Regions from separate parts of the Bradyrhizobium sp. SZCCHNS3002 genome, predicted to be linked through region 2. Evidence: riboswitches for the same ligand, from Rfam matches in the RefSeq annotation. Region 2 holds a riboswitch; each other region holds the start of a gene.
What was found. Region 2 has a riboswitch for S-adenosylmethionine ahead of QW845_RS33210 (homoserine O-acetyltransferase). Riboswitches for the same ligand answer to the same signal wherever they lie in the genome.
Positions count from the first base shown of each region.

Region 1: another riboswitch for S-adenosylmethionine. It lies ahead of QW845_RS10940 (O-succinylhomoserine sulfhydrylase); the one in region 2 lies ahead of QW845_RS33210 (homoserine O-acetyltransferase).
Region 3: another riboswitch for S-adenosylmethionine. It lies ahead of QW845_RS31255 (GNAT family N-acetyltransferase); the one in region 2 lies ahead of QW845_RS33210 (homoserine O-acetyltransferase).

Region 1 covers NZ_JAUHHY010000004.1:268,450-275,651, reverse strand. Annotated here, with positions in the region: gene QW845_RS10955 (OpgC domain-containing protein) at 289-1,629, shown strand; gene QW845_RS10950 (SGNH/GDSL hydrolase family protein) at 1,629-2,387, shown strand; gene QW845_RS10945 (GDSL-type esterase/lipase family protein) at 2,401-3,561, shown strand; gene QW845_RS10940 (O-succinylhomoserine sulfhydrylase) at 3,694-4,902, opposite strand; SAM riboswitch at 4,981-5,060, opposite strand; gene QW845_RS10935 (2'-deoxycytidine 5'-triphosphate deaminase) at 5,173-6,276, shown strand; gene dgt (dGTP triphosphohydrolase) at 6,302-7,202, opposite strand, start outside.
Region 2 covers NZ_JAUHHY010000026.1:59,575-66,776, forward strand. Annotated here, with positions in the region: gene QW845_RS33180 (lysophospholipid acyltransferase family protein) at 1-449, shown strand, start outside; gene QW845_RS33185 (gamma-glutamylcyclotransferase) at 453-1,049, opposite strand; gene QW845_RS33190 (DUF2125 domain-containing protein) at 1,149-2,333, shown strand; gene QW845_RS33195 (prephenate/arogenate dehydrogenase family protein) at 2,336-3,271, opposite strand; gene hisC (histidinol-phosphate transaminase) at 3,268-4,365, opposite strand; gene QW845_RS33205 (chorismate mutase) at 4,403-5,236, opposite strand; SAM riboswitch at 5,432-5,511, shown strand; gene QW845_RS33210 (homoserine O-acetyltransferase) at 5,594-6,847, shown strand; gene metW (methionine biosynthesis protein MetW) at 6,851-7,202, shown strand, end outside.
Region 3 covers NZ_JAUHHY010000021.1:106,563-113,764, reverse strand. Annotated here, with positions in the region: gene QW845_RS31260 (serine hydrolase) at 19-1,413, opposite strand; gene QW845_RS31255 (GNAT family N-acetyltransferase) at 1,920-2,390, opposite strand; SAM-I-IV-variant riboswitch at 2,436-2,545, opposite strand; gene QW845_RS31250 (DUF3551 domain-containing protein) at 2,698-2,946, opposite strand; gene QW845_RS31245 (hypothetical protein) at 3,118-3,729, opposite strand; gene QW845_RS31240 (VIT1/CCC1 transporter family protein) at 4,269-4,964, opposite strand; gene QW845_RS31235 (cytochrome b) at 5,025-5,573, opposite strand; gene QW845_RS31230 (sensor histidine kinase) at 5,682-7,100, opposite strand; gene QW845_RS31225 (response regulator transcription factor) at 7,097-7,202, opposite strand, start outside.

The sequences.
Region 1 (7,202 bases), on a different contig from region 2:
TCGCGACGCCATCGTGCTTTCAACACAGTTCCGCATTATGGCACCAGAATCGCGGACTCTGTCGGCCGTACGCGCGGTCCGTTCCTTGGACTCGGATCGGGCGCGGCCGGCAGACCCTGGCGGCGATCGACCTGTCCTGCGTCGTGCGATCGCCCACCAGCTGGCCGCCAAGGTCGAAAAACTGGGCACGGCCCAGCTGATAAGTCCTTCATCGCTTGCGCAAAAACTGCGCGGCCCTACATTTCCCCTGCCGGGCCTCGAAGGCTGGCAGCCTTGACGCGGTGCCTGATGACGTCGATTGCCGATCGCCTTGCCGGACCGTCCGCCCCCGCAGCCAGCGCCGCACCCGCGCCGGCTGCGGAGACCGCCGCCGCGGCGAGCGCGGCTGCACCTGTGGTCGCATCAGCATCAGCCGTCGCGGCCGCGCCGGCCGCCACTGCTGCACCCGCCACCACCGCTGCTCCGGCGATCACCTTCCCGGCGGTCGGCGAGCGCGAGCTGCGGCTCGACCTGTTTCGCGGGCTGGCGCTATGGCTGATCTTCATCGACCACCTGCCGCCGAACCTGCTGACCTGGTTCACGATCCGCAACTACGGCTTCTCCGACGCCACCGAGATCTTCATCTTCATCTCCGGCTACACGGCGGCATTCGTCTATGGCCGGGCGATGCAGGATGCTGGCTTCATCGTCGCCACCGCGCGCATCCTGCGCCGCGTCTGGCAGATCTACGTCGCCCATGTCTTCCTGTTCACGATCTTCCTCGCCGAGATCTCCTACGTCGCGACCAGCTTCGAGAACCCGCTCTACACCGAAGAGATGGGGATCATGGATTTTCTCAAGCAGCCGGACGTGACCATCGTGCAGGCGCTGATCCTGCGCTTCCGCCCCGTCAACATGGACGTGCTGCCGCTCTACATCGTGCTGATGCTGTTCCTGCCGCTGATCCTGTGGCTGATGCGCTGGCGTCCGGATGTCACGCTCGGGCTCTCGGTCGTTCTCTACGCACTCACCTGGGAGCTCGATCTCTATCTGACGGCCTATCCGAACGGCTTCTGGGCGTTCAACCCGTTCGCCTGGCAGCTCCTGTTCGTGTTCGGTGCGTGGTGCGCGCTCGGCGGTGCTCATCGCATGTCGCGCATCATCAACTCGCCGATCACGCTCGGGCTCTGCGTCGCCTATCTGGTCGCGGCGTTCTGCGTGACCTTGACCTGGTACATCCCGCAGCTCGGCCATCTGATGCCGCGCCGAATCGAGCAGTGGATGTATCCGATCGACAAGACCGACCTTGACGTGTTGCGCTTCGCGCATTTCCTCGCACTCGCAGCACTCACCGTGCACTATCTGCGCAAGGATTGGCCGCTGTTGAAGTCGCCGTGGCTGCGCCCGCTGATTGTTTGTGGGCAACACTCGCTCGAGATCTTCTGTCTTGGCGTATTTCTGGCGTTTGCGGGCCACTTCGTCCTTGCCGAAGTGTCCGGCGGCGCCATGATGCACGCGGTGATCAGCCTTTGCGGCATCCTCATCATGTGGGGGGTGGCGTCGTTGATTTCGTGGTACAAGCGTGAGGCCGATAAGGGCGCCGCGCGAAAAGGTGCGCGCAGCAACGCCGATCTGGCGGGAGGGGGCTGATGAAGTCCGTCTCGTGGTTAAGGTTTGGTATCGCGGCGCTGGCTGTTTCGCTGGCGGCCTCCGCGCGCGCGGAAGACGCGCCGCAGAACTGCGAGGTGCCGGCCTACCTGCTGACCACCGAGAGCCCGCTCCCGAAGGTTGCAGACGCCGTCAAGAACGGCCGCACACTCGATATTCTCGTCGTCGGAAGCCGCTCGTCCTCGATCGTCAACACCTCCGACGCCAATGCGTACCCCGCCCGTCTGCAGGCTGCGCTGAAGGACAAGCTGCCGGCGGTCGCCGTCAATCTCAGCATCGAGCTGCAGCCCAAGAAGACGGCCGAGGAAGTCGCGGGCAATCTCGTTAAACTGGTGGAAGGAAAAAGGCCTAATTTGGTCATCTGGCAGACCGGCACGGTCGACGCCATGCGGTCGATCGATCCTGATGAGTTCCGGCAGGCGGTCGACGACGGTGTGGCGACGCTGCAGAAAGCAGGAGCTGACGTCGTCTTGATGAATCTGCAATACAGTCCGCGGACGGAAACATTGATCTCCGTGCCGCCCTATGTCGACAACATGCGTGTGGTGGCGCAGCACCGCGACATTCCGCTGTTCGATCGGTTTGCCATCATGCGGCAGTGGAACGAGCAGGGCGATTTCGACCTGTTCAATCCGACGCACGGGGTCGAGCTGGCCAGGCAGGTTCATGACTGCATCGGCCGGGCGCTGTCGAAGTTCATCATCGACGCGGCGCATATCGGGCCGGCGCAGCAGAACTAGGATTATGTCGTTCATGACGTCGAATGAGTGTCACCGCGTATCCGGGACATGGGAGAAGCTTTCGGCCGTTGCGGTCATTGCCATCGCCCTCGCGCTGAGCCCGCAGACGGTACGGGCGCAGAGCGCAGCGCCGGCTGCACCCGCCGCGCTGTCCGATGTGGAGAGCTCCGGTCCGAAGACTCCGCTGATCAGCGAGCTGCGACCTAGCATCGGACACGTCACATTGGCGCAGGCGAACGATCAGGTGCGCGGGCCGATCGCCGCGGTGCGCCCGGCGGCCACGACCGCGCCGCCTGCGGCGACGACCGCGCCGGCCATGACCGATGCACAGCCGCCGGCCGCAGCCGGGCAGGGCGTCGCGGCCACGCCGCCGCAATCGCGCAGCATCACCGAGCGGGCGATCGACAAGGTCAAGCAGGTCGCCAAATCGGCCACCGACATCTTCAACCGCGTGCCGTGCCTGGCGCCGAAGGGCGTCGCGAAGAAGAATTTCATTTCGCTGCCGCACGTCGCCAACAAGCTCGCCTCCGGCCTGCCGATCGTGATCGTCGCCTTCGGCTCGTCGTCGACGCAGGGCTATGGCGCGAGCGCGCCGGACTACACCTATCCGAATCGGCTCGCCGCGCAGCTGCGCCGGCAATATCCGATGGTCGACATCAGCGTCATCAATGCCGGCGTCGGCGGCGAGGATGCGCCGGAGATGATGAAGCGGATCGAGACGTCGGTGATCGACCGTCACCCGGATCTCGTGATCTGGCAGGTCGGCACCAATGCCGTGCTGCGCGATCTCGATCCGGCCGAGACCGCCAGGCTGGTCGAGGACGGCGTCGCCAAGATCCAGGCCGCAGCCTCCGATGTCGTGCTGGTCGATCTGCAATATTCGCCGCGCGTGAACGAGCGGCAGGAGAGCGCGGGTCGCATGAACAAGCTGCTCGGCCGCATCGCCGAGCTGCATCACGCCGGCATCTTCCCGCGCTTCGAGGTGATGCGCGACTGGCACGAGCGGCAGGCGATCCCGATGAACGAGTTCGTGATCTCGGACGGCTTGCATATGAGCGATTGGGGTTATGCCTGCTTCGCACAACTGCTCGGCGACGACATCATCCGCTCGGTTGGCCAGGTCAAGCTCGGCATCAACGCGCCGGCCGAGGTGCCGACCTATCGGCCGATGTGACGCCGCGGGCGTTATCCCGGGGCGCTCGCCGCGCGAGCGAACCCCGGGATCCGGAGGTGATGTGCGGATGAGGAATGACAAGTAGCGCGCAGGGATGAGATCGGTCTACTCGCGACGCCACTTCACCATTCGCTACGCCGCGCTGAGGGCGGCGTCGAGATCCTCGATCAGATCGTCGGCATGCTCGAGCCCGGCGGAGAAGCGGATGAAGCCCTCGCTGATGCCGAGCTCGGCGCGCGCGTCCGGCGTCAGCCGCTGATGCGTGGTCGTTGCGGGATGCGTGACCAGCGTCTTGGCGTCGCCGAGATTGTTGGAGATGCGCGCGAGCCTCAATCCGTTGAGCATACGGAACGCCGCCGCCTTGCCGCCCTTCACCTCGAAGCCGACCAGGGTCGAGCCGGCGCGCATCTGCTTCTTGACCGTCGCCGCCTGCGGATGGTCCTCGCGTCCGGGATAGATCAGCCGCGAGATCTTCGGATGCGCGGCGAGAAAATCGGCGACCTTGCCGGCGGTCTCAGTCTGCGCGCGCACGCGCACCGCGAGCGTCTCCAGGCCCTTGAGCAGGACCCAGGCGTTGAACGGCGAGATCGACGGGCCGGTCTGGCGCATGAAGTTGTGGATGTGCTCGGCGATGAACGCTTCCGACGACAGGATCACGCCGCCGAGGCAGCGGCCCTGGCCGTCGATGTGCTTGGTCGCGGAGTAGACGACGACGTCCGCGCCGAGCGCGAGCGGGCTCTGCCAGATCGGCGTGGCGAACACGTTGTCGACGATCAGCCGCGCGCCATGGGCGTGCGCGATCTCGGCGATCGCGGGAATGTCCATCACGTCGAGCGTCGGATTGGTCGGGCTCTCGAGGAAGAAGCTCTTGGTATTCGGCCTGACCGCCTTCTGCCACTGGTCGAGATCGAGCCCATCGACCAGCGTCGACTCGATACCGTAGCGCGGCAGGAGATCCTCGACCACGTAGCGGCACGAGCCGAACAGCGCTTTGGCCGCGACGACGTGATCGCCGGCCCGCAGGGGGGCCAGGATCGCCGTGGTGACCGCAGCCATGCCGGTTGCGGCCGAGCGGCAGGCCTCGGCGCCCTCGAGCTCGATCATGCGGCGCTCGAACATCGCCGTGGTCGGATTGGAGAAGCGCGAATAGATGAAGCCGGGATCCTCGCCCTTGAAGCGCGCCTCGCACTCCTCGGCCGTGGCGTAGACGAAACCTTGCGTCAGATAGAGCGCTTCGGCGGTCTCGCCGAATTCGGAGCGCAAGGTGCCGGAATGCACCAGCCGGGTTTCGGGACGATACTGGGCGAACGACACCGGCGCCTTCGCGGGGGACTTCGACATGTGACCTCCATCGTGACCACCGCGCTCGGCGCGATGGACACAAAAAAACCGGCCTGGGAAAACTCCTCAAGGCCGGGATCACATTCGTCCCCGGCCTGTTTAGCGACTTATTTAACGTGGCTGCAAGCCGGCCGGCTCAAATCACCACGGGATAAGTGGTGCTCATAGTCGCAACCGGCCTTTCCGTCAAGCCGGCCATCGGATAACCGGTCAAAAGACCCTATATTGGCTCCACAAGCCGCCGTTCCGGCGCCTGCAAAGGATCAGGCCTTGCCGTTTTCGCTTCCCGCCGACGCCCACGGCATCCTCCCCGATCGCATGATCGTGGCGATGGCGGAGGCCGGCTTGATCATTCCCGAATATGATTTCGTCGAGAGCCAGATCCAGCCGGCGAGCTTGGACCTGCGGCTCGGCGACGTCGCCTACAGGGTGCGCGCGAGCTTTCTGCCGGGGCCGGGATCGACCGTCGCCGAGCGCATCGACGAATTGAAGCTGCACGAGTTCGCGCTCGCCGACGGCGCGGTTCTGGAGACCAACTGCGTCTACATCGTGCCGCTGCTGGAGAGCCTGGCGCTGCCGAAGGACATCGTCGCGGCCGCCAATCCGAAGAGCTCGACCGGGCGGCTCGACGTGTTCACCCGCGTGATCGCCGACGGCACGCGACGCTTCGACATGATCGGCGCCGGCTATCACGGTCCGCTCTACGCAGAGATCAGCCCGAAGACGTTTCCGGTCCTGTTGCGCGAAGGCTCGCGCCTGTCCCAAGTTCGCTTCCGCTATCGCGACGCGGTCCTGTCGGAGGACGAATTGATCGCGCTGCACCAGGCCGAGCGGCTGGTGGATCGCGATGATGCGGATCTCGCCGGCGGTGTCGCTCTGTCCGTCGACCTCTCAGGCAGCAATGCGAACGGCTATGTCGGCTACCGCGCCAAGCGCCATACCGGCGTCGTCGACGTCGACCGCCGTGCCGGCTATCCGGTCGAGGAGTTCTGGGAGCCGATCAAGGCACGGCCCGACGGCAGCCTCATCCTCGATCCCGGCGAGTTCTACATCCTGGCCTCGAAGGAAGCCGTGCAGGTGCCGCCGGACTACGCCGCGGAGATGGTGCCGTTCGATCCGCTGGTCGGCGAATTCCGCGTCCACTATGCCGGCTTCTTCGATCCCGGCTTCGGCTATGCCGGCGCCGGCGGGCAGGGCTCGCGCGCGGTGCTCGAGGTGCGCTCGCGCGAGGTGCCGTTCATCCTCGAGCACGGCCAGATCGTCGGCCGCCTAGTCTACGAGAAGATGCTGGCGCGGCCGAACGCGATGTATGGGCGGCGGATCGGATCTAACTATCAGCTGCAGGGACTAAAACTATCAAAGCATTTCAGGTGACAAGCACTTCCATCTTTCTGGTCTGTTACCAGTTGGCAAACGGTTGCTGGTTGCCGGTTAGTTGTCTAAACATGCTGGATGCATAACGGTCTGTCATGCCGGAGACGAAGTCTACAAGCATATATAATAGCTGAGAAGGATTCAGCCTATCAACTTGATCTGTCAGTTCATCCGGGTGGTCTGCCTGGAAGTAGTTATCCCATGGGAAAATCAAGAGCAGTTTGCGCTCTAAATCTGATACTTTGTTTAGTCCCCCACGATGCAAGAGCGTTTCAAACGCTTCGGCAAAAATGTCCAACAGTCCATATATGACGTTCTTGCCAGCAATTTCATTCTCGATCTTGCCGCGAGAATTGTGGACTTCTTTGTGGCTGATTGATTTGATGTCCGCGATTGCGTCGCCGAGCTTTGAATCCTTAAGCAATTCTCCCCTATATGTGCCCTCCATAATCGCGGTCAGTTTATCGAGAAACACCACTTCTGCCTCACGCACCAGTTCAGTAGTCGCGTGGGTCCTGAGATATCGAAGCCGAGCCATCTTTGAAGTTCTCTTTAGGTCTTTATACCGCTTCATTCTCTCGGTTTGGTTCGGCTTGTAGGAGCTTCGGCTGGCGATTGACAGGAGCATTTTCTCGGCGGCCTCGAATTCGAGAACGCTTGAGCGTACTGCATCTTCCAAGTCGGCCGAGACGTACGCGATGTCGTCTGCCGCTTCGACGATGTAGGCCAGCGGGTGTCTGGCGAATTCAAAGTCTTTCCCGTCGGTTTCGAGTTCCCTCATGCCGAGCTTGGAGAATATGTACTTTGCCTGCTCGGCTTCCTCCGACATGACGCCGTACTTGTCTGATACAGCAAATCTCGACGTCCGCGGATATTTTGAGAAGGCTCCGAGGACTGCGAGAGACATCTGCAATCCACCTTCGCGC
Region 2 (7,202 bases):
CCTTGTTCGGACAGTATCTCGTCAAGGCGGACATGATCGCGATCGACCGCAGCTCCGGCGCCCGCGCGTTGAAGCAGGTGATGCGGCGGGCGGCGGAGGAGGTGAAGCATGGCCGTCAGTTCGTGATCTTCCCGGAAGGCACCCGGCGCCCGGCGGGCGCACCGCCGGACTACAAGGGCGGGGTCGGTTTGATCTACACGGATTGCGGCGTACCCTGCCTGCCGGTGGCCCTGAATTCGGGTTTGTTTTGGCCACGCCGCACATTTCTGCGCTATCCGGGCACGCTCGTCGTGGAGTTTCTCGATCCGCTGCCGCCTGGCCTGCCGCGCGATGAGTTCATGGCGCGGATTCAGGGTGTCATCGAAGAGGCGACCGGCCGGCTCGTCGCCGCGGGGCAGGCGGAACAGGCGCAGTTGTTTGGCGGGGTGCGGGCGCCGGTGAAGGCTTGAGGGCTATGTCTTGCCTGGCGCAGGATGCAGCGAGTGGCCGTCATCGTGCAGCATCGTCGCCAGCCGATGCAACTGCGTATCGCGAAAGCCCTGCGCCTCGATCGCCTTCACGGTCGAGATCACGTAGTCGCGATTGGCGCCGGACTGGCCGTGACCCTGGCGCACATGGCGCAACTGCTCCTGCGGCGACAGCCGGCCTGCATATTGCACATGGCCGCGATCGACCACATAGACCAATGCGCTCACCCGCTCGCGCGCGTCGTTCTCCAGCCACACGGAGCGCGTCATTTCGCGATAGACCGACGTCACCTGCTCACGCGCCCGCAAATAGGCGATGGTCTCGTCGCGCTTGTCTGCTGCGACCCGAAACGCAATGCCGCGACACGCGCCGCCGCGATCGAGACCGAGCACGAGGCCCGGCTTCTCCGGCGTTCCGCGGTGGACGAACGAGTAGACGCACAGCGCGCGATGCTCGCCGATCAGCCGAGCCGGCACCTGCTCGAGAAAGGCGAATCCGGGCCGCCACATCAGCGAGCCGTAGCCGAAGACCCAGAGGTCGCCGTGGGGAAGGTCGCGTTCGGAGAGGGTCATTGCGGACATCAATGCGGAGGCCTAAGTGTGGTGCTCGCGAATTGTTAATTTAGATACACAATCCGTGATCGCCGAATTGCCAAAATTGCTGCCCAAAGGGTGTCCTGCATGTCTCGTTTGCCGCAACCGCCGCGCAGGCGCTCTCGCTTGGGGCTTTTCATCGCTCCCATCCTGCTCCTGATCGCCGCTGTTGCGTGGAGCGCATTCTGGTTCTTCGCCGCTTCGCAAGTGGATGTCCAGGCCGACGCCTGGCGTGCCCGCGAGGCGAAGTCCGGCCGCGTCTATGATTGCGCGAAGCGCTCGGTCGCGGGCTTCCCGTTCCGGCTCGAGGTCCGCTGCACGGATCCAAGCGTGGCGCTGTTTTCGCAGGCGGCCGGTACGCCCTTGATGAATGCGAAGCTCGACGAGATCCTCGTCGTCGCCCAGGTTTGGGACCCGAAGCGGATCATCGCGGAGTTCAAGGGACCCGCGACGATTGCCGATGGTCGTGGACCGGCGTCGTTCTCCGTGAACTGGCGCGTCGGCGAGGCCAGCGTCCGCGGCCTCCCGGGGCCGCCGCAGCGCGCCGACCTCGTGTTCGAACAACCGACCATCGACCGCATCGAGGGCAACACCGCCGTGCCCGCAGCGCGCGCCGATCATGCCGAATTGCACGGCCGTCTCGCCGAGGGCACGCCGTCGGATCATCCGGTGCTGGAGACTGCGCTGCAGATCGAAAACGGCAGCATCCAGGGCGGTCATCCGCTGCTGGCCGAACCGTTCAATGCCGACATCCAGGCCCGCGTCACCGGGCTCAAGGACTTCCGGCCCAAACCCTGGCCGGAGCGGTTTCGCGAGATCCAGGCCGCCGGCGGTCATGTCGAGATCGTCCAATCGCGCATCCAGCAGGGCGAGTTGCTCGCCGTTGCCTCGGGCACGCTCAGCCTGACCGCCAACGGCAACATCGATGGCGAGGTGCAGATGACGGTCGCCGGGATCGAAAAGGTCATCCCGGCGCTCGGCCTCGACAAGATGCTCGAGAACGGCGTGCCGCAGGGAACGCTTGACCGCGTGGCGCCCGGTGTGAAGTCGCAGGACGTCAACAACCTGCTCGGAGCGCTCGACCGCGCCATTCCCGGCCTCGGAAAGGTCGTCAAGCAGAACGCCAATGTCGGCGTCGCACTTGGCATCAATGCGCTCGGCAAGGAGGCCACCCTCGAAGGCCGCAAGGCGCGGACCTTCCCGCTGCGGTTCTCCGATGGCGTCGTCGTGCTCGGTCCGTTCAAGGTCGCCCGCGTCCCTCCGCTGTTCTGACCTCAGTTCTTCTTCAACTGCGGCAGCGGCCGGCCGAAATCCGGCGCCGCCGAATCCTGGCCGATATCGACGATGCCGCGGCGGATCGCGCGCGTGCGGGTGAAGTGATCGAACAGCGCCTCGCCGTCGCCGCGCCGGATCGCCCGCGTCAGCTTCGACAGGTCCTCGGTGAAGGTGCCAAGCATGTCGAGCACGGCATCCTTGTTGCTCAGGAAGATGTCGCGCCACATCGTCGGATCGGAGGCGGCGATGCGGGTGAAGTCGCGGAAGCCGCCGGCGGAGAATTTGATCACTTCGGACTCGGTCACCTGCGCCAGCTCGTCGGCGGTGCCGACGATGGTGTAGGCGATCAGATGCGGTAGGTGGCTGGTGATCGCGAGCACGCGGTCGTGATGGTCCGGCGTCATGATCTCGACCTTGGCGCCGAGCGCCGTCCAGAACGCACGCAGACGATCGATCGCGCCGGCATCGACGCCGTCGGGCGGCGTCAGGATGCACCAGCGGTTGATGAACAGCTCGGCGAAGCCGGAATCCGGCCCGGAATTCTCGGTGCCGGCCACCGGATGGGCCGGCACGAAGTGGACGTTCGCCGGAAGATGCGGCGCCATGTCGCGCACGATCGCGCCTTTCACCGAGCCAACGTCGGAGACGACGGCGCCCGGCTTCAGATGCGGCGCGATCTCGGCCGCAACCGGACCGCAGGCGCCGACGGGAATGCAGAGGATGACGAGATCGGCGTCTTTGACCGCCTCTTCATTGCTCGCGACGACGCGGTCGACGACGCCGAGCTCGGCGACACGCGCGCGCGTCTTCTCCGAGCGCGCCGTGGTGACGATCTCGCCGGCCACGCCCTGCAGCCGCGCCGCGCGCGCGATCGAGCCGCCGATCAGGCCGAAGCCGATCAGCGCGACGCGTTCGAATCGCCCCGCGACGCTCATGTCGCCCTCATGAATTCGCTGAGAGCCTCCACGACTAGACGATTGGCCTCCTCGGTGCCGATCGTCATGCGCAACGCGTTCGGCAGCTTGTAGTTGGCGAGCGCGCGCAGCACGAGGCCGCGCCGGGTCAGGAATTCGTCGGCCTCGACCGCGGTCTTGCCCTTGTCGGTCGGGAAGTGGATCAGGATGAAATTGGTGACACTCGGCGTGACCTTCAGCCCAAGCTTGCCGATCTCCTCGGTCAGCCAGTTGCGCCACGTTTCCGTGTGCGTCTTCGACATCTGCTGATGCGCGGTGTCCTCGATCGCGGCGACCGCCGCGAGCATCGCCGGCGAGGAAACGTTGAACGGCCCGCGGATGCGGTTGATCGCATCGACGATATGCGCCGGGCCGAACATCCAGCCGACGCGGAGCGCCGCGAGCCCGTGGATCTTCGAGAACGTATGGGTGACCACGGTGTTCTCGGTCGTGGCGACCAGCTCGAGCCCGAACTCATAGTCGTTGCGCGAGACGTAATCGGCATAGGCGGCGTCGAGCACCAGCACGACCTGCGACGGCAGGCCGGCGCGCAGCCGCTTGACCTCGTCGAACGGGATGTAGGTGCCGGTCGGATTGTTCGGGTTGGCGAGCCAGACCAGCTTGGTGCGCGGCGTCACCGCGGCAAGGATGGCGTCGACGTCGGTGCGATACTCCGTCTCCGCGGCAACGACGTTCCTGGCGCCGCAGGCCATGGTCGCAATCGGATAGACCAGGAAGCCGTGCGCGGTGGAGATCGCCTCGTCGCCTTGGCCGAGAAAGGTGTGTGCCAGCAGATTGAGGATCTCGTCGGAGCCGGCGCCGCAGACGATGCGGTCGGGATCGAGGCCGTAGGTGCGGCCGATCGCCTGGCGCAGCACCCGTGAAGTCCCTTCCGGATAATCTTCCAGGTGAGTGGCCGCACTCTTGAATGCCTCGATCGCCCTCGGCGAGGGGCCGAACGGAGTCTCATTGGCCGACAGTTTGAAAACCTTGCGGCCCGGCTCCGGCTGGGGACTCTTGCCCGGCGTATAGGGCGCGATATCGAGGATGCCGGGGTTCGGCACGGGGCGGTTCATCGTCAACTCCGGAAAATCATCACTGGCGCAGGGCGTCTCAGCTCGGAACCGTATAGCGTTTCGCATGGCCGCCGACGAGGGCGGCGGAGCGTACCGAGGCGCCCGCCGCGATCAGGGCAGCCCTGATCTTGTCGAGGTTCGACGGCGACTCGATCGATACCAGCAGTGCGGCGCCGTCGAAGGCGGTATCGGGCACCGCGATGACGTCGGCGAGCGGCGACAGCGCCCGCGACACCTGCGCATTCCAGCCGGAGACGCGGATGCTCCAGGTCTCGACCTCGAGCACCAGCGCATCGTCGGCGACGCGCGACACCGCGAACACCGGCAGCGCGGCGGGATGGTCGGCGCGCTCGATGAACGGCATCCGCGCGATGATCTTCGGTGCGCCCACGGGCTCGAGCGTGATCCACCACGGCGTATGGCCGGAGGTCGTCGACACCAGCGCGAGATCGCCCTTCGAGCGCGCCACAGCCTCGACCGCGGCTTGCGCGCTGAAATGCGGCACGTAGGGCACCACGAATCCGAAATGGAACCTGGCGGAATCGCGCATCGCGGATTCGCCGACCGACACGTCGGCATGAACCGAGAACGGCGCCTGCACATAGGTGAAGGTCGAGACGATCACGCGCCAGATCCCCTCGACGGTGTCGAGCGGCAGGATGCCGCGATGGCGCTGCACCAGGCGGCGCATCATGTCGGCCTCGCGCGCGGGCCTGAACGCCGAGCCGACCTCCTGGGTCTTCTTGACCTTGATCAGCCGGTCGATGATGTCGGCCCTGTTCATCAGCAACTGATGGACCTGCTCATCGATGGCATCGATCTCCTTGCGCAGATCGGCGAGCGAGGGCGGGGCGGGCGGCGGGTTCGACATGGTCCGTGTCACTCTTCGCGAGGCCACGGGAAAACCTGCGGCCAAAGGAACGGATGCCGTTCTCTCCGATGCCGCGGACCTGCGCAACAGCAAGTTTACCTTGCGCCATCCAGGCTTGGCTGACCTGCGGCGGAGCGCCCGACCAACGGTCAACCCCAGCTTGCCTTGACGAATAGCGCCCGCGGGACTAGTTTCTGCCCGTTCCGTGGTCATTTGAGCCGGCCGGCTTGCAGCCACGTTAAAAAACTCGCTAAACAGGCCGGGGACGTTATCGATCCCGGCCGAACCCCAGTTCAGGCCGGGTTTTTCATGGCCTGATGTGTCACGTGGTTCGGGAGCCCTGGCCGGAAGGCTGGGGTGAGAGACATGACAGGTCTGACGCCGAAGTCCAAATCTGCGACGTCCAAATCCGCGACGCCTACATCCGCGTTGCGCACGGTCGCGCCCGACGAGCGCTCGCACGAGGTCGATCATCCGAGCTCGCCGGTGGCGCAGTTCGGCGCCGACAAGCCGCTCAGGCTCGATTGCGGCGTCGACCTGTCGCCGTTCCAGATCGCCTACCAGACCTACGGCGAGCTCAATGCCGACCGGTCGAACGCGGTGCTGGTCTGCCACGCGCTGACCGGCGACCAGCACGTCGCCAACCGCCATCCCGTCACCGGCAAGCCCGGCTGGTGGGAGACGCTGGTCGGCCCCGGCCGCCCGCTCGATCCCGGCCGCTATTTCATCATCTGCTCCAACGTGATCGGCGGCTGCATGGGCTCGACCGGGCCGGCCTCGCTGAACCCCGCCACCGGCAAGGTGTGGGGGCTCGATTTCCCGATCATCACCATCCCCGACATGGTGCGGGCGCAGGCGATGCTGATCGACCATCTCGGCATCGACACGCTGTTCGCCGTGGTGGGCGGCTCGATGGGCGGCATGCAGGCGCTGCAATGGACGGTGGCCTATCCGCAGCGCGTGTTCGCCAATCTCGCGATCGCCTGCGCGACGCGCCACTCGGCGCAGAACATCGCCTTCCACGAGCTTGGCCGCCAGGCCGTGATGGCCGATCCCGACTGGGATCACGGCCGTTACGCCGACAAGGGCACGCATCCGCATCGCGGCCTGGCTGTGGCGCGCATGGCTGCGCACATCACCTACCTCTCCGACGCCGCCTTGCATCGCAAGTTCGGCCGCCGCATGCAGGACCGCGAGCTGCCGACGTTCTCCTTCGACGCCGATTTCCAGGTCGAGAGCTACCTGCGCTACCAGGGATCGTCCTTCGTCGAGCGCTTCGACGCCAACTCCTATCTCTATCTGACGCGGGCGATGGATTATTTCGACATCGCCGGCGACCATGACGGCGTGCTGGCGGCGGCGTTTCGCGGCATCAAGACCCGTTTTTGCGTGGTGTCGTTCACCAGCGACTGGCTGTTTCCGACTGCGGAGTCGCGCGCGCTGGTGCATGCGCTCAACGCCTCCAGCGCGCGGGTGTCGTTCGCCGAGATCGAGACCGACCGGGGCCACGACGCGTTCCTGCTCGATGTCCCCGAGTTCTTCGAGATCGCCAGCGCGTTTCTCGATTCCGCCGGCAAGGCGCGCGGGCTTGCCCATGCGAAGGGAGACTGAGCCATGAGCATGCAGGGTGTGCTGCCGCTGAACGGCTTCACTGGCGGCGAGGTGCTGGCCTATCGGCCTGATCATCTGCTGGTCGCCGGCATGGTCGAGCGCGGCTCCAAGGTGCTCGACATCGGCTGCGGCGATGGCGATCTGCTGCAACTGCTGGAAAGCCGCGGCATCGACGGCCGCGGCATCGAGCTGTCCCGCGAGGGCGTCAACCATTGCGTCGCCAAGGGGCTCGCGGTGGTGCAGGGCGACGCCGATACGGATCTCGTCGATTATCCGGACGACGCGTTCGACTACGTGATTCTGTCGCAGACCCTGCAGGCGACGCGGCAGCCCAAGGTCGTGCTGGAGAACCTGC
Region 3 (7,202 bases), on a different contig from region 2:
CCGATTGCTGCATGCAGATCACTGAGGCAGCGCCACCCCGGCGATTTGCATGACGCCAAGCTGGTCGAACAACTCAATCTGCTCACCGTTCAGCACTGGAATGTAGCAACGACGTCTAGCAGCCGAGACCAAGATACAGAGCTTATCCTCCGCGACCGCCCATGTCCCCGTTGCAGGCCCAAAGGACTCGTCCCAGTGCGGATAAGTCATCCGGCCGTCGGGCTCGAATCGCATGGATAACGGACCATTCTTGAGCTTCGGACCGAAGCTGATCGTCTTGCCCTTGAATTTTGCGGCCAGGGTCTCACCTGTCGGTCTTTCGCCGGTTGCTGCGGTGAGCGAGGCATCGGGCCCCGGATCATAGCCATCGGCCTTCAGGATGAGCCAGAAGAGCCTAGCCATGTTGCGAAATGAAGGTTCGACGTACGGCGCATCGCGGTCGACACGATGCACCACGACAAGGTCGAGTGCGGGTACGACTAAGGCGTATTGGCCGCCGGCACCTTGGGCCATAAAGCTGCCCTCGGGCAAAGTCACCGTAGGCGCAACGTCACCGCCCAGAAAGCCGATCCACCAGAGATAGCCATAGCCCATCCCGAACGCTGCTTTCGAATAGCTGCGCGTGCTCTCTTCCACCCACTCCCGCGGCACGATCTGGTGTCCGGCCCAATTGCCTTTGTGAAGATAGAGAAGTGCAAAACGCGCCAAGTCCCGTGCGCTCATGCGGATCTCATAGGCGGGGTGGATAGACGCTTCGCCGCGGACGTAGCTGCCATCCTGTGGCCGGTAGTCCTGCATGCCGATTGGCTTTGCGATCTTTTGGTCGAGCGCCTCGAAGAGGCCGATGCCAGTTGCGTGCTCGTAGATCGTGCCAAGCGCGTTGAAGTCCCAATTGTTGTAATACCAGAAGGTGCCGGGCGGGTGACTGCCGCGCGGCGGTCTCATCTTGGCATTGTCCGGCGTCTCATAGAGCGCCGCGTGGTAGACCCCGGAACGCGCTTCGAGGAGTTCGCGCACCGTCGCGCCCTTCTCGACCCCGGTCAAGCCAGGCGGGTTATCGTCGATGCCAAGTTCGCCAAGCGTGCTGTCAAGGTTGATCTGGTGATCCGACACTGCGATGCCGATCAGGGCGCTGAGCATGCTCTTGCGGATTGAAGCGACTTCCATCGGCTTCGTCGTACTGCCCCACTCGGCCACGACCTTGCCGTGCTGAACGATCACAACCGCGCTCGAATGAATCTGATCCGAAAAGGATCGCGCTTGGGTCAATCCGGTTTCTGACCAACCCAATTCTGCAGGCGTGACGCGCTCCCACTCCGCTGCTGGGAAGCCATCTTCAGCTTGGGCATGCTCGAACCGAACCAAAGCGCCGAGCAGCAGCACGACAGCGAAAACAATCTGGCGAATATGCATAGGATGATCCCACCCGTTGCGAGCTTGACCAGATTGCTACACACTAATCATTAACGGAATTAAGCAGAACGCCTGTTGAAGTGTTTTCTTTGGATACCCGCCAACCATCCTCATGGCGACGTCTCTTGTTGGCCCACAACGGACATGGAACGAACGGAACTCCCTTACGACCAAACTGTGTGACCGGCTGGTGAGAAATCGCTACTCATCCTTATTCAACGCGGCGATGAGGACGCCAACCTCTTCAACAGGTAAGGATCGTCACGCGCTATCAACTCTTCTGTCCTTGGGAGCTTTCCGAAAGCAAACCGTGCCTCCTCGATGCAAGAAAAATAACACAAGCATCTCCGTGCCATCTGAATGCTCGACCTCAACCATGTAGGATGCTAGCGATGGCGGAGTAACCACCCCATGTAAGGCTGGTCTGAGAGGCGATCTCGATTGTGCAACACGATCGAAAAGCAGACTTGATCATCTATTCCTTGTCGTCACATCGCCCTCGACCATCATTTCGTCAGCCATCTCTCGAAGTACAAATTGATCGGGTTGGAAACGTAAGGGCCATACGCTGGGCACGGAACGAACCCCTTCGCCCGATAGAGCCTCTGGGCATCGGGAAGAAATTCCGTGGTTTCCAGCCGCAGAACCGACAGCTTGGCGGTCAAGGCCGCTTCCACAACGCGCGTCAGGAGCCTGCTGCCTATTCCAGTTGTCCGAGCCTCGGTGACGACATACATGCGCTTCACCTCCCCGGTACCATCCGCGAACACCTGCAGCCCTGCACAGCCAACGGCTTGTCCGGCAATCCGCGCGATAAACATTTGCGTGTCGTCGTGCGCTAGCCGATCAATTGGAGAGCCGTGATTCCTCTCCACCCCGCAGACCTTGTTTAAGAAATCGTCCAGCGCGGTTACGAGATTAATCAGGTCCGGGGACCTTGCATCGGCCAGCTCAATTTCGATTCGATCGACAGTCATTCTCGTCCCCTTCTTCGAAGAGATGAGCGCATGACGCCGTGGTGGCTTGTCCCGTTTAGTTGCCGGACCGGCCACATCTTCTTCCGAAGGAAGAAAGCCACCTTGCTCGGGGAGCAGGTTGGCGCTGGGCGTCGGCCCAACTCTTGATGTTGGAGTTGACGATAGCGGGCACTATCGAGCTTGGCAAGTACGCCCCCAGTTTGAGGAACAACGCGTGGCCGCTCCTGGCTCATCTCGAACCTTTTGGTCGGCTCCGACGATGGCCGCTCCGTCGAAGATCGGGGTCTTGTCAGACCACAATCAGCGCCTACCGGGGAGGCCGACGGCGGCTCGGCTCAGGCGGGCGCTGTGCATAGGGGTTCGGCAAGCACATGGCCGAAAGGCCCGCGGCCCCCGCTCTGCACGCCTCCCACGACCTGTACTGGCACGCGATCGTGCTGGACCCGCCCCAGTCCCATGTCTGGAGGCACACCGGATCATTGCCATCGAACCGCTGAGCCGCGGCTGGAGCGGTTGCAAGCACGATGATTGAAGTCATGAGGAGAAGCGCGCGCATCATCAGCCATCATGACATGAGGCTGACCAATCCGAAAGGGTCTGCCGGCGCGGCCACGTCCAGGCGGGCTTCATCCGCAGGCGCGGCGGGTTTCGGTATCCGCGTCGTCAGGTGACCCTCTCTTGCTCCACGAAAAGCAGGCGATCGCAGCTAGCTTCGGCGGCTCATGACTCAGAAATAGGAGCGCGGCTGCTGCTTGATATGTTGGCCGAGGTAGCGTCTCACGGTCGAAAGATTTTTCGGTTCAGAAAGCTTCTCAAATACCTGATGCACCAATTCATCGTGATCGGAGGCAACCATTGCGACGGCGTCCCTCAGGTTTCTAAGCTGACGCCAGGAAAGAGCAGGCTCCGCTGCTGCCACCAAAGCCCAAAATACAGGGCGCCATAACCCGGTGTCGAAGGGCTTTGACGCTTGAAATATGGAAAACAGCGCCTCTGAACGACTCCCCATGTTTTCAATGGCGCTGGAGGCAGCGACATACTTTGTGAGAAGTTCTTTGGCGGGTGGCCCGTTGCCGCGCTCGAGGTATGCCCTGATCGGCCATGCCGAGACGGCTACACGATTGAAAATATCCTCCTGACAGTCGGCTGCCAGAATCGCCTCTTCAAGGAGGCGGCTATACCTTTCATCGGGCCAATGGCGTGCGACGTGAGATAACGCCTGACACCTGAACCAAGGTGCTTCTATCCCCCTTGCGACGCTTAGCGCTTCGTCAGGGCGAGCAGATGCGAGGCGGATCGCGAGGTCTCTTGCTTTGGTCGGGGTCAGGGTCTTGCTCACCCAAACCGACTACCATAACTCCCCGCAACGGCCAATTGGATGGAACGTCAGATTCTGGCCTAAAGGTGAGCTATGCTGGTTCAAGGCTGACGCATGGTCTCAACCCAACGCCGTCGTCAGGACGTCCAGATCCGCAGAGCACCAACAGTCTCGAACTCGGCGAGCCTAAAGCTCTTTGTCACAGACAACGCTGCCGTAGGGTGGGCAAAGCGACGCCAAGGGCGGCGCGTGCCCACCATCGGTGGCGCTGGGTGTAGGCGGTGGGCACGGCGCGCGTGAAAGCTCGCCCGACAAGGCCGCATCCCGGCGCGCCTTTGCCCACCCTACGGCAGGTTGTTAGTTCAGCGTGCCATCAATCTTGACGCTGCTGGCAAAGCGGCGCGTGACCACCATCGCCACCGCTCGAAACGCGCGGTGGGCCCGATGCGACGCGGCGTTGCCGCGTACGCCTCTTTGCCCACCCTACAGCTCGGGTGACGGGATCATGACCGGCCCGGTGACCTTCGTCCGAACGGCCTAGACCGCAATCCCGCTCCACCTCACCCGAACAGATGCGCCAGCCAGAACGCGGCGCCGGCGGCGAGGCCGCCGACGAGGGCGGTCTGCAGCGCAGACTTGATCTTGTTGACGCCGGTGAAGTGGCCCTTGATGGCGCCGAAGATCAAGAGCGCAATGCCAGTGGCGATCACGGAGATGCGGAGCGCCGACGAGATGTCGGCCGCCAGCATGTAGGGGATCAGCGGGATCAGGCCGCCGATCACGTAGGAGCCGCCGATGGTCACCGCGCTGACCGGCGCGCGCTTCGGATCCGGGCGTTCGAGGCCGAGCTCGAAGCGCATCATGAAGTCGACCCACCGCTTGCGATCGGACGCGATGGCGTCGACCACGGTGGTCAAGGCCTGGCCTTCGAGACCATAGCCGCGAAAGATCGCCGCGACCTCCTCGACCTCGCGACCGCGGAGCTTCTCGATCTCGTCGTGCTCCCGCTTCTCCTCGGCGGCGTAGTGCTCTGCGTCGGAGCGGGCGGCGAGATAGCCGCCGAGCCCCATCGCGATCGCGCCGGCGACGACCTCGGCGAGGCCGGCCGTGACGATCACGTCGGTCCTGGCGACCGCCGCCGAAAGACCGGCGGCGAGCGCGAACGGCACGGTGAGGCCGTCGGCCATGCCGATGACGACGTCGCGGACGACCTCCGACGCGGTGAAGTGCTTTTCGATGTGCGGCGTTGCCGGCATGGCGGCCTCCGATGGCGTGTTCGACGGAGACCTTCTAGCAGGCCCGGATGACAGGCGCGATCACCGCAGTCCCGGCACCATCCGCCGCAGGGTGCGATCGTGCAGCCAGTAATGGTGCAGCAAGGCGGCGCCTGCGTGCAGGCCGATCAGGATCATCAGGCCATTGGCCAGCGCCTCGTGGATCTCCTTCATGTCGTGGGCGAAGCCGCGGTCGCCGATCCAGGGTGAGGCGATCTCGAACAGGCCGAACACCGGCAAGCCGTAGCCGCGGGCAAACTGTGTGACGATGCCAAGCACCGGAATGGCGAACATGATGCCGTAGATCAGCAGATGCGTGATCTCGCCGACATGAACGGTCCACGCGCCGAATTTGGTCGCTTCAGGCACCGGCGGCGGATCGGCCAGGCGCCAGGCCAGGCGCGCCAGCGCGAAGCCGAGCATCGACAGCCCGAGCGAGACGTGCATGAACAGGCCCATGTCATGAGCGGGACGTGGCAGCACGTCGCCGAGATGGCCTGAAATCCAGGCCGCCGGCACCAGCACGGCGACGATCCAGTGCAGTGCGATCGCGACGGAGCCATACGTCTTGGCGGAGTTTCGAATGCGCATGATCAGCTTCCTTCGGCCATTGGCCCCCGCTGCCGGCAGGCCGGAGCGCGGGGTGGTAGGACCGGAGGAAATAGCCGACCGGGGGCGTCGCGCCGCTGACGCGGGATGTCAGCCTGCTGTCAGAATGGACGGCGCCGGGGTGGCCTGCGACGTCGCGGGGTGCGACCAGCGGAGCGCCGAGACGATGGCCGGCGCGATCGTGATCCTGGCGCCGCCGAGCTGGGAACGTCCGATGTGCAGCCGCCAGCCATAGGCTTCGAGCACGTCCTGCACGATCGCGAGCCCCAGCCCGCTGCCCGGCCCCTGCTCATCGAGGCGGCCGCCGCGTTCGAGCACGCGGCCGATCTTCGCGTCCGGAATGCCCGGACCGTCGTCCTCGACAGTGACGATCAGAGGGGTCGCACTGGCGACGATGCGAACCGTGCTCGCCGCATGACGCGCGGCGTTCTCCAGGAGATTGCCGAGCACCTCGGCGAGATCCGTGCGGTCCATGCCGACGCGCAGGCTTGGAGGCACCTCGCCATCGAAGCTGACATGGGCGGCCGCCGGCGTGCGGCCGAGCGTCCCGAGCAGCGCATTCACCAGCGGCGCCAGCTCGGTTGCGGCCTCCGGCCCGCCGCGAGCCTTGCCGCGCAGCCGCGCCAGCGCCAGCTCGCGATCGACCTGCCGGCTCATCGCCTCGGCGACATCCTCGACATTGCGCGCCAGCTCGATCTGGCCGAGCTCCTTCAAGCGCGCGGCGTCGGCCGCGAGTGCGGCGAGCGGCGTCTTGAAGCCGTGGGCGAGATCGGCCGCACGGCTGCGCGAGCGCATGATCTCGCGGCTCTGCGCATCGAGCAGCGCGTTGACCTCCTCGACCAGCGGCGCCACCTCGGTCGGCACGTCCACGGGAAGATGCTGGCGCCGGCCGCTGCGGATCTCGGCGACGCCACGGCGCAGCACGCCGAGCGGACGCAGGCCGAGAGTGACCTGAACCGAGGTGCCGACGGCGAGGATGACGGCCAGCACGGCGAGCGCGATCGACAGATCCTTGGCGAAGGTCCGCACCGCACTGGTGGCGCCGTCGAGGTCGTAGGCCACGGCCGCGCGCACGCGGATCTGGCTTTCCGGATTCATCAGGATGCCGCGCTCGGCAACCAGCACGTGTTCGCCATCCGGCCCGGCGAGCTCATGCTGATGCACGTCGCTCGGTCCGGGCTCGTCGATGGGCAGCGGCAGGATGGTGTCCCACAGCGAGCGCGAGCGCAGCAACTGGCCGTGATCGTCCGAGATCTGCCAGTACAGCCCCGACAGCGGCACCACGAAGCGCGGATCGGCCGGCGGCCGCGCGACCACGATGCGCCCTTCTGCATCGACCTCGAGGCCGTTCAGCAATTGGCGCAGGTGGATGTCGAGATCGGAGGCGAGCGTGCGCGCGACGTGGCGCTTGAACAGCACGACCATGCCGAAGCCGGCGACGCCGAGCGCGACCAGCAGCGCGATGGTGCCCGCCGCCACCAGTCGCAGCCGCAGCGAGCCGAGCCTCATTCCGTCGTCTCCGGGATCATGTAGCCGAAGCCGCGGCGGGTCTCGATGATGTCGGCGCCGAGCTTCTTGCGCACGCGCCGGATCAGCACCTCGAGCGCGTTG